2 regions of the Paenibacillus jiangxiensis genome follow, and region 2 is predicted to be linked to the other one. Evidence: riboswitches for the same ligand, from Rfam matches in the RefSeq annotation. Region 2 holds a riboswitch; the other holds the start of a gene.
What was found. A riboswitch is a leader RNA that binds a small molecule or an ion and turns the genes downstream of it on or off. The one in region 2 is predicted to bind cyclic di-AMP.
Positions count from the first base shown of each region.

Region 1: another riboswitch for cyclic di-AMP. It lies ahead of ACI1P2_RS27225 (ubiquitin-like domain-containing protein); the one in region 2 lies ahead of ACI1P2_RS01010 (hypothetical protein).

Region 1 is NZ_JBJURI010000038.1:10,653-14,867, forward strand. It holds gene ACI1P2_RS27215 (HD domain-containing protein) at 1-402, shown strand, start outside; gene ACI1P2_RS27220 (TatD family hydrolase) at 517-1,308, shown strand; cyclic di-AMP (ydaO/yuaA leader) riboswitch at 1,495-1,751, shown strand; gene ACI1P2_RS27225 (ubiquitin-like domain-containing protein) at 2,033-3,172, shown strand; gene rnmV (ribonuclease M5) at 3,300-3,845, shown strand; gene rsmA (16S rRNA (adenine(1518)-N(6)/adenine(1519)-N(6))-dimethyltransferase RsmA) at 3,851-4,215, shown strand, end outside.
Region 2 is NZ_JBJURI010000001.1:215,908-220,122, forward strand. It holds gene ACI1P2_RS01005 (ABC transporter ATP-binding protein) at 1-1,423, opposite strand, end outside; gene ACI1P2_RS01010 (hypothetical protein) at 1,520-1,936, opposite strand; cyclic di-AMP (ydaO/yuaA leader) riboswitch at 2,065-2,259, opposite strand; gene ACI1P2_RS01015 (GNAT family N-acetyltransferase) at 2,683-3,123, shown strand; gene ACI1P2_RS01020 (rhamnogalacturonan lyase) at 3,245-4,215, opposite strand, start outside.

The DNA.
Region 1 (4,215 bases), on a different contig from region 2:
CTATGGAAGAAAGAAGAGGACCCTATTCTGAGCGACCTGTGCTCTCGTTTTATAGATCGTAGGCTATATAAATATGTACAAATCGATTCCATGGATATGGCTATGATTGATGAATTGCGGGACGCTCTGGCGAAGGCCGGGCTCCACCCCGAATATGACCTGGAAATTGATTTTCCGACAGACCTTCCTTATGATGTATTCCGGAAGGACGGATCGACAGAGAACCAGATTTTGCTGCTTGATCGTGAGGGCGACGTGCGTGAAATTTCCGAAGTATCGGATATCGTCCGCTCGATCAGCGGTATTCACCGGGGGAAATACCATCTGTATTACCCGCAGAATAAATTGGAGCAAATCAAGGATATACTGCCGCCGGATGTCCAGAAATTGTTTGTAAAATAACCTTCAAGTCATTTGTTTCAGCCTTAAGCATCATGATATAAAAGGTTGCAAAAATAGAAAATTGCCAAAGAAAGAAATTAATCTAAATTAAATCCAATTAAGGAGGAACAATCCTTGGAATTATTTGATACACACACTCATCTAGATTCGCCACAATTTAATGAAGACAGAGAGCAGATCATATCAAATGCCGTCGAAGCGGGAGTTACGCGGATGATCAATGTCGGCTTTAATAGAGAGACTATTCCCAGTACAATGAAGCTTGCCGAAATGTATGATTTTATTTATGCAGCTGTCGGATGGCATCCTGTGGATGCCATCACCATGCAGGATGGGGATTTGGAATGGATTGCATCGCTTTGCGAACATGAGAAGGTTGTGGCCATTGGAGAAATTGGGCTGGATTACCATTGGGATACTTCTCCAAAGGATGTTCAGCAGCAGGTGCTGCGCCGACAAATTGGACTTGCCCGGGAGCTGGGAATGCCTATTGTCATTCACAATCGGGATGCGCATGAGGATATCGTGAAAATTTTGCGTGAAGAGAAAGCACATGAGGTTGGTGGAGTGATGCATTCGTTCTCCGGCAGCTGGGAAATTGCTAAATTATGTCTGAATATGGGATTTCATTTGTCTTTTGGCGGACCGATTACGTTCAAAAATGCGCGCCAGCCGAAAGAGGTTTTGGCGCAGGTGCCGATGGACCGTTTATTGATTGAGACCGATTCCCCTTACTTGACTCCGCACCCCTACAGAGGCAAACGAAATGAGTCGTCCTATGTGAAATTGGTGGCTGAGGCAGCTGCCCAAATTAAGGGAATCCCCGTGGAGGATTTGGCGGCTGTCACGACCCAAAATGGGCTGGAACGATTTTACATCGGGAGAAAACACGAGATAAACCGTTAAAAAAGAAAGACAGACGGAGTTAAACATAAAAATGTTTCGGGAAAACGGCGATTATTACAATATTTTAACCGATTATTTAGAGAAAAACACTTGAAACCTGCTTTACAACATGCATATAAACAGGATATCATCGTTTCAGTGAATTATTGAGGCCGTGTAAAGGAGCAGATCAATAGTTCATTTCATGGACCAGTCTCGCTTAGTCTCCGTAATGGAGAACGGGGGAACCGATATGATGGCAGGCCGAAAGGGAGCTGCAGCGGAGCCTACAGACATAGACACGCTGCTGTGTGCTGTTCCTTTCTGACATCATAGTTCGATTTCTTTTCTGGGTCTTAGGGGTGAATGTGAAGGCAACCGCCATGAGCGGGTGACTGGAACTAGGGCGACTCTCTACGTCCGAACCCGACAGCTAACCCCGTAAGCGTATCAAGAGAGAAGCTACCTCGTGCATGGATTTTCCGCGTAATCATTGACGGAAGCCGCGAAAGAGCTCTCTTAACTCTTTCCTGGCTTTTTTAGTTTATGAATATGGGAGAACTTGCCCACATACTGTTACATAACGGAGTTATGAACCAGTAAAGGGGGGCGCCATGCTGCGAAGACGGGAACATGATGCAGGGCAGGCTGCAGTCAGGCTTGTCTTGTAGAAAATCTGGTATAGTCGCGTCAATTTCAATCATGCATTACTCTAGACGGCGAGGCTATGAAGGAGGACGGAGAAGTGGGAATTTTCCAGCAAGGGGATGCCCATGAGTCACGCTCATCCAGCATGTCTTACGCGTTGCGATGGAAGCATGAAAAATTGCGCCGCGCATCACTGGTCGCTATTTTTCTAATCGCACTAACAATCATGATCTCTATTCTGGTGTACACGCAGACAAAGAAACAAGTGGTTCTGGTCGTCAACGGCCAGACAAGAGCGGTGGAAACCCGCGGGGAAAGTTTGCAGGATGTTCTGGAAGAGCATTCCATTACACTGGCACCTCATGATAAGATTTCCATGCCGGTGAACGGAGCCATCCAGGATGGTGACCGTGTAGTCATTACACGGGCTACCCAAGTGAATGTATCCGCAGGCTATGAAACCAAAAAGCTGTACACTACCGAAAATACAGTAAAAGACGCTGTTCAAACCTTGGGCTATGATTTGTCACCGGAAGATAAGGTTTCCCCTTCCCTCGAGACCAAAATCTCTTCTAACATGGATATAAAAATCGTCCGTGTAACGAAGCAGCAGGTTCGGCAAAAGGCAGAGATCCCTTACAGAGTCGTCAAGACGGCCGACCCAAGCTTGTACAAGGGAGATAACCGTGTCCTGGTGAGCGGTAAAGACGGAGTCATGATCCAGAATATCGAGAAGGTGTATCATGACGGGAAACTGGTTTCAAAGCACATGGTCAGCAAAGAGGTCGGTACGAACCGTGTTGATAAGGTTATTGCAGTAGGCACAAAGAAGAAGCCTGTTGTACTGGCGGCATCTACCGGACCTTCCGATTCCGCAAGCACGGCCAGTGCCAGTACGATTAGCCGGGCAGGAATAGAATTTAAATATACAAAAGTGTTAAACGATGTATCCATGACAGCCTACTCCTCACAGCAGCCCGGCATTGGTACCCGGACATCTTCCGGTACGCGCGTAACCGAAGGACGGACCATTGCCGTGGATCCCGACGTGATTCCAATCGGCTGGTGGGTATATATTGAAGGTCTCGGCTTCCGCCGTGCAGAGGATACTGGCGGCGCCATCAAAGGTAACAAAATTGATGTGTATTATGAGAGCTTAAACAAAGCGATGAACTTTGGCCGTAAAAGCGGGATGACGGTATATGTCATCGGGCCGGTTAAGCCGGAATTGAATTAACCATCGGCAGATTGAAGGTTGTATTTCAATCGCTGATTAGGATAGTATTAAGATCATAAAGATGCCATGCTAAGAAGAGGATGATCATCCTCTTCTTATTTTTTGTTCAGGAAGGAAGAAAGAAGCAATGATCAAGGAAGTCATCGTCGTGGAAGGCCGTGATGATACGGTTGCCGTTAAAAGGGCGGTTGAAGCCGACACCATTGAAACCGGCGGCTCTGCCATCAATGCCATGACCATTCGCAAAATTGCAATGGCTCAAAAGCGGCGCGGTGTCATTATATTGACCGATCCCGATCATGCCGGGGAACGGATACGGAAGATTATTGCCTCCAAGGTGCCGGGCTGCAAACAGGCTTTTATTCCGGAAGCGGAAGCGACCCGAAAAGGGGATATAGGAGTGGAGAATGCTTCCCCGGAAGCAATTCGCCATGCGCTCGCCAGGGTTCACACGACGGTGGAGGGTGCCAGCCCCTTGATCGATTGGGAAGACCTTATTAACGCAGGCCTGATCACACATCCAAGGGCGGCCTCCCGCCGGATGGCTTTGGGCAACCTGTTGGGCATCGGTTACTGCAACGGCAAGCAGCTTCATAAACGTCTGACGATGTTCCAGATCAGCCGCGAGGAATTCGTGGAAGCATTACAGCAAATTGAAAACGAAGGATTGTGATGGGCATGAAGGGGTTTGAAGATATTGCGACTCCACGCCGGACCAAGGAAATTATTCAAAGGCACGGTTTCTCGTTCAAGAAGAGCCTGGGCCAGAATTTTCTGATTGACCAGAATATACTGCAAAAAATCGTAGATGCCGCCGGATTGGATGAGACAAAGGGAGCGCTTGAGATCGGTCCGGGGATTGGAGCGCTGACGGAGCGGCTGGCCCGTTCCGCCAAACGCGTAACGGCTGTGGAGATTGATCAGCGGCTATTACCTATTCTGGACGAAGTTCTGGCCCCGTACGACCGCGTGCGTGTGCGTCATGGGGATGTGCTGAAGCTGGACCTTAAAGGGGTGTTTGCGGAGGACTTTGCGGATGTGGA
Region 2 (4,215 bases):
GTCCTCCGGACAGATTGATCCCACGCTGGCCCAGAACAGTATCGTAACCACTCGGCAGGCCTTCGATCGTCTCATGAAGCTGGGCCTGCCGTGCCGCTTCGCGGATATCGCCCAGTGTGGCGCGCTCATCCCCCCAGGCGATATTCTCGCGGATCGTTCCCGAGAACAACAACACCTCCTGCGGCACATAACCGATGGCATCCCGCAGTTGCCTCACATCAAGCTGCTTCGCGTCCATGCCGTCGATCAATACGACGCCTTCCGTCTCCTCATACAGCCTGGGAATCAGTTGAACAAGCGAAGACTTGCCCGAACCGGTCGCCCCCATGATCGCCACCCGCTCGCCCGGCCGCACCTGGAATGAAATATCCTCCAGAACAGGGGCGCTGCCTTCCGAGTAACGGAACCCAACGTTGTGGAACTCCACCTGTCCCTGAACGGGCCTCACTTCTCGCGTGTTGTTCGCATATCCTGAAGCGCTGTCTTCCGCTGCCAGCACCTCACCAATCCGCTGTGCCGATGCTCCGGCACGGGAATAGGTAACCACAATCCAGGACAGTGCCGACAACGCGCCGATCGTCCTTAGCGCATAGTTGACAACTGCAACAACTTCGCCGACTGAAGCCTCACCTGCGGCAATATCCACCCTTCCGTTCCACAGCACCGCTATAATGGCCAGGTTCATCAGCAGCAAAATGAACGGCATTGTCGTTTCTGTCAGCCGCAGCGCACGAACGGTGCCCTTCATCAATTCTCCGCTAAGACGGGAGAAACGCCCGATTTCATGCCCCATGCGCACAAATACCCGAATCAGCCGGATCGCGGTCAGATTTTCCTGAATAGAGCCGTTGACGCTGTCCAGCCGGCGCTGCACGCCGCGGAACAAAGCCGATGCTTTCTTCATTACAAGGTATAGAAACACCAGCAGTACAGGAACAGTAACCGTCAGAAGCAGCCCAAGCTTGACGTTGACCACGAGCGACATGATGACACTGCCCAAAACAAGCAGCGGCACACGGGACATAAAGCGAAGGCTCATGAAAATGGTATCCTGGAGCTGCGATACATCGCCAGTAAGGCGGGTGATCAGCGATGAGACCGCGAACCGGCTGAACAGCGCATAGGAAAAAGACTGCACCATCACGTAAAGTCTGCTCCGCAAATCATAAGCAAATCCCTGGCTGGCATGTGACGCATAAAATGTGCCAATGATGCCGGCGGCAAATGCGACGGCTGCCCCTGCCAAAAGAAAGCCGCCCCACAGCCAGACGGCCTGCAGATTGCCCGTCCGAATACCGTCATCGATAATTCTGGAAATGATCCACGGCTGAAGCAGCTCAACCGACAGCTCCACCAGCATCATGAAAATAGCAACAATTGAGGCGAGGCGGTACTTTTTCAGAAATGCAAATATGTATGCCATATCCCCCTCCGATTAGCACGGTCCGCCGTCCAGCCTGAGCTTTAGCGACCCCGCCGCTTAGTCCGCACCGTTAATACGTACATTGTAACAAACATATTACCGGCATCCATCTCTAAGTCCGTTCAAGATAAAACCGACTTCTCCTGTCTTGGTATAAATCACATGGTCCGCGCCCATCCGCTGGTAAACACCCCTCGGATGCATCAGCTGCCGGGTAATGACATGAATCTCCCGTTCTGTCCATGACCTGCAGATTTGCAGATAGCGGCAGGTAAGATTGAGACTGCTCTCAAATATGAAAATACAGCCCACCGTCATTTTGGGAATGACCCACTTCTCCGTCATGGACGTATCGATCCGAAGAATTTGCTCCACCCCCTGCTTCTCAAAATGCTTCTCTTCTGCGGTGCTGTTCGTCAGAACCGCAAAGGGCAAATGGTGATGCTGCAGCAGCTTCACAAATTTTCGGCCGTCGTTGTTAGGAGCAACAACGAGAATGGTCTCGGTTTGCATTCAGATCCTCCTCGATATTCGGGCAGCAAAGATACAAAAAAAGAAGCCAGGGCGTCCAAGTAGCTTCCCGCGGCTTCTCCCAAGGTCCATATGCCAATAAAGCATGGACTGGATATTAGTCGGTTTGCTGCCTCTCCCTGTACGCTTATGAGGTTAGCTGTCGGATTCGGGCGAGAGAGTCGCCCTACGCGTCCGAGACCTTGGAATCTCCTCCGCGATTCACCCCTGCAAGCCATATCTGTTCCGCCTTTCCTGCCGGAATCAGTCGGCCGCTTTGGTTCCCCCATTTTCCGCTCTGTGCGAAAATTCAGCGGTAAAAGCAAAATTATCATATAAAAAAAATCAAATTACGATTTGAATCATACACCCGCCCGGCTTATAGTGTAAAGACTTGTTATTCCCGATTCTTTCAAAAATTTGCTTTAATCAAAGGCTGTCAAAGCAGCCTGTTAAGGCGCCACTATACCAAAAGTGTTAATAGCCACTATAACCATCGGAAAATACGGTTGGACGGCTTCAGTATTCTAACTGAATTTTACTACCATCGTAGGTGCAAGTAGTTTAATATTAACGAGAACTTCTCAGTTCAAAGTTCGAAAAAAGATGACGAATGAAATTGATCCATCTTCTTAAAGGAGTGATGTGGTATGAGAAATTACCGATGTCAAATTGATGCTGTGCCGAAAAAGTCTTCCAAGTAGGGGAGCACGTACAGGGTTCCCCTGAATACAAGGAGGAGTCCAGTATTGATTACATTACAAACCATATCCAAGAGTAATTGGGAAGAATGTGCCTATCTAAAACCAAAACCGGAACAAGAAAGGTTTATGGCTGCAAATCTTTACTCGATTGCAGAGGCGCAATTTTTAGAAGGATTTGTAACAAAGGCGATTTACAAAGATGATGTAATGATTGGATTTACAATGTATGGACCAGATCCTGAGGATGGGAACAACTGGATTTACCGTTTTATGATTGACGAAAGATTCCAAGGACAAGGCCATGGTTATAAAGCTATGTTGCTGGTTATTGATGAGATAAGAAAAAGCAATAACAGAACTGAGGTTATAATGCTTGGCTACAATCCAGATAATGAAGAAGCCAGACTGCTATACACAAAATCAGGCTTTAGAGAAGTGGGACCAGCTCCTTGGGGGGAAATACTTGCAAAGTATAGTTTTGAATAACTTATCTGATTGCAATTATGAATATTATGCTGCATGAACTGAAGCCTTGACTGTATTAAACCGCCCTTTACTGGGCGGTTTATCTTTTGACCGAAAAGTTTCGTAAAATTATTGCTTCACATCACTTTTCATTTTGTCCAATAAACAACTTTGCATACCGGGTGAGACTCCATGCAGCCCGCTGCGAAATCTGCTCCTCCTTTTTGTTTCCGCCGATCTGGGAAATGAACTTCTCCATCAAACTTGCAGCCTTGCCCGTATTCCCTTGCTCCAATTGTTTTTGCGCCTGCTTCAGGGTGCTGTTCAGACGGGAAGCGAGATCGCCCTTCACTTCTTTGGCCGCACGGTACTGATCGAGCGCGGTCTGCAGACCATTCAGCGCGGCGGGCGCATGGAAGACGGGAACCGGCACCTCCGCCCAATCCGTGTCTGAAGCAAAATAGAAGCTGGTATATGACGGCTGGTTGTAGGCCGTATTTTGCCGTGCCACACCGGTCCGGTACTGCGGATCATGCATAAGCGTGTACAGCTTGCGGTCCGTTACTTCCGTGCTCAAATAAATCCGGATCGCCGAGCTGTCCGCCTTGCGGACAAGCATTTCTTCTCTCCAATCCCCGAAAATATCCGCCACAAGCGAAGGTGTGCCTTTGGTATAGTTGTTGGTCAAGGTTCCATCCGCTGTCAGCAGGACGCCGCGCTTCCAGTCTTCGATCACCGGCGTGACGTCAATCGCCCCGTTCACAATTTGCGTTGTCATATCCGCGGCCCATTTGATGTTCATATTGGTGCCGGGCATGCTGCTGCTAAGCTGCTCGCCGGCGGCCGTCCACAGGCCGACCGCCCAGGTCTCCAGTCCCCTGTGCCTCGGCTCAATATCTCCCACCATACCGCGTCCCGTATCCTTGCCGGTGTATCCGCCATAAATGACCTCACCGGTGGCCGCATCCCGCAGGGAATAGCCGTAAGGAGCGTAGGTGCCGCCTTCATGGACCATGAAAATCTCCTGTCCCGGCCGGTCCGGGTCAATATCCGTGACATGCAGCGCGTCCCCGTGCCCCAGACGGGCGATCGTACCCGGCGCGGCGCTCTGCT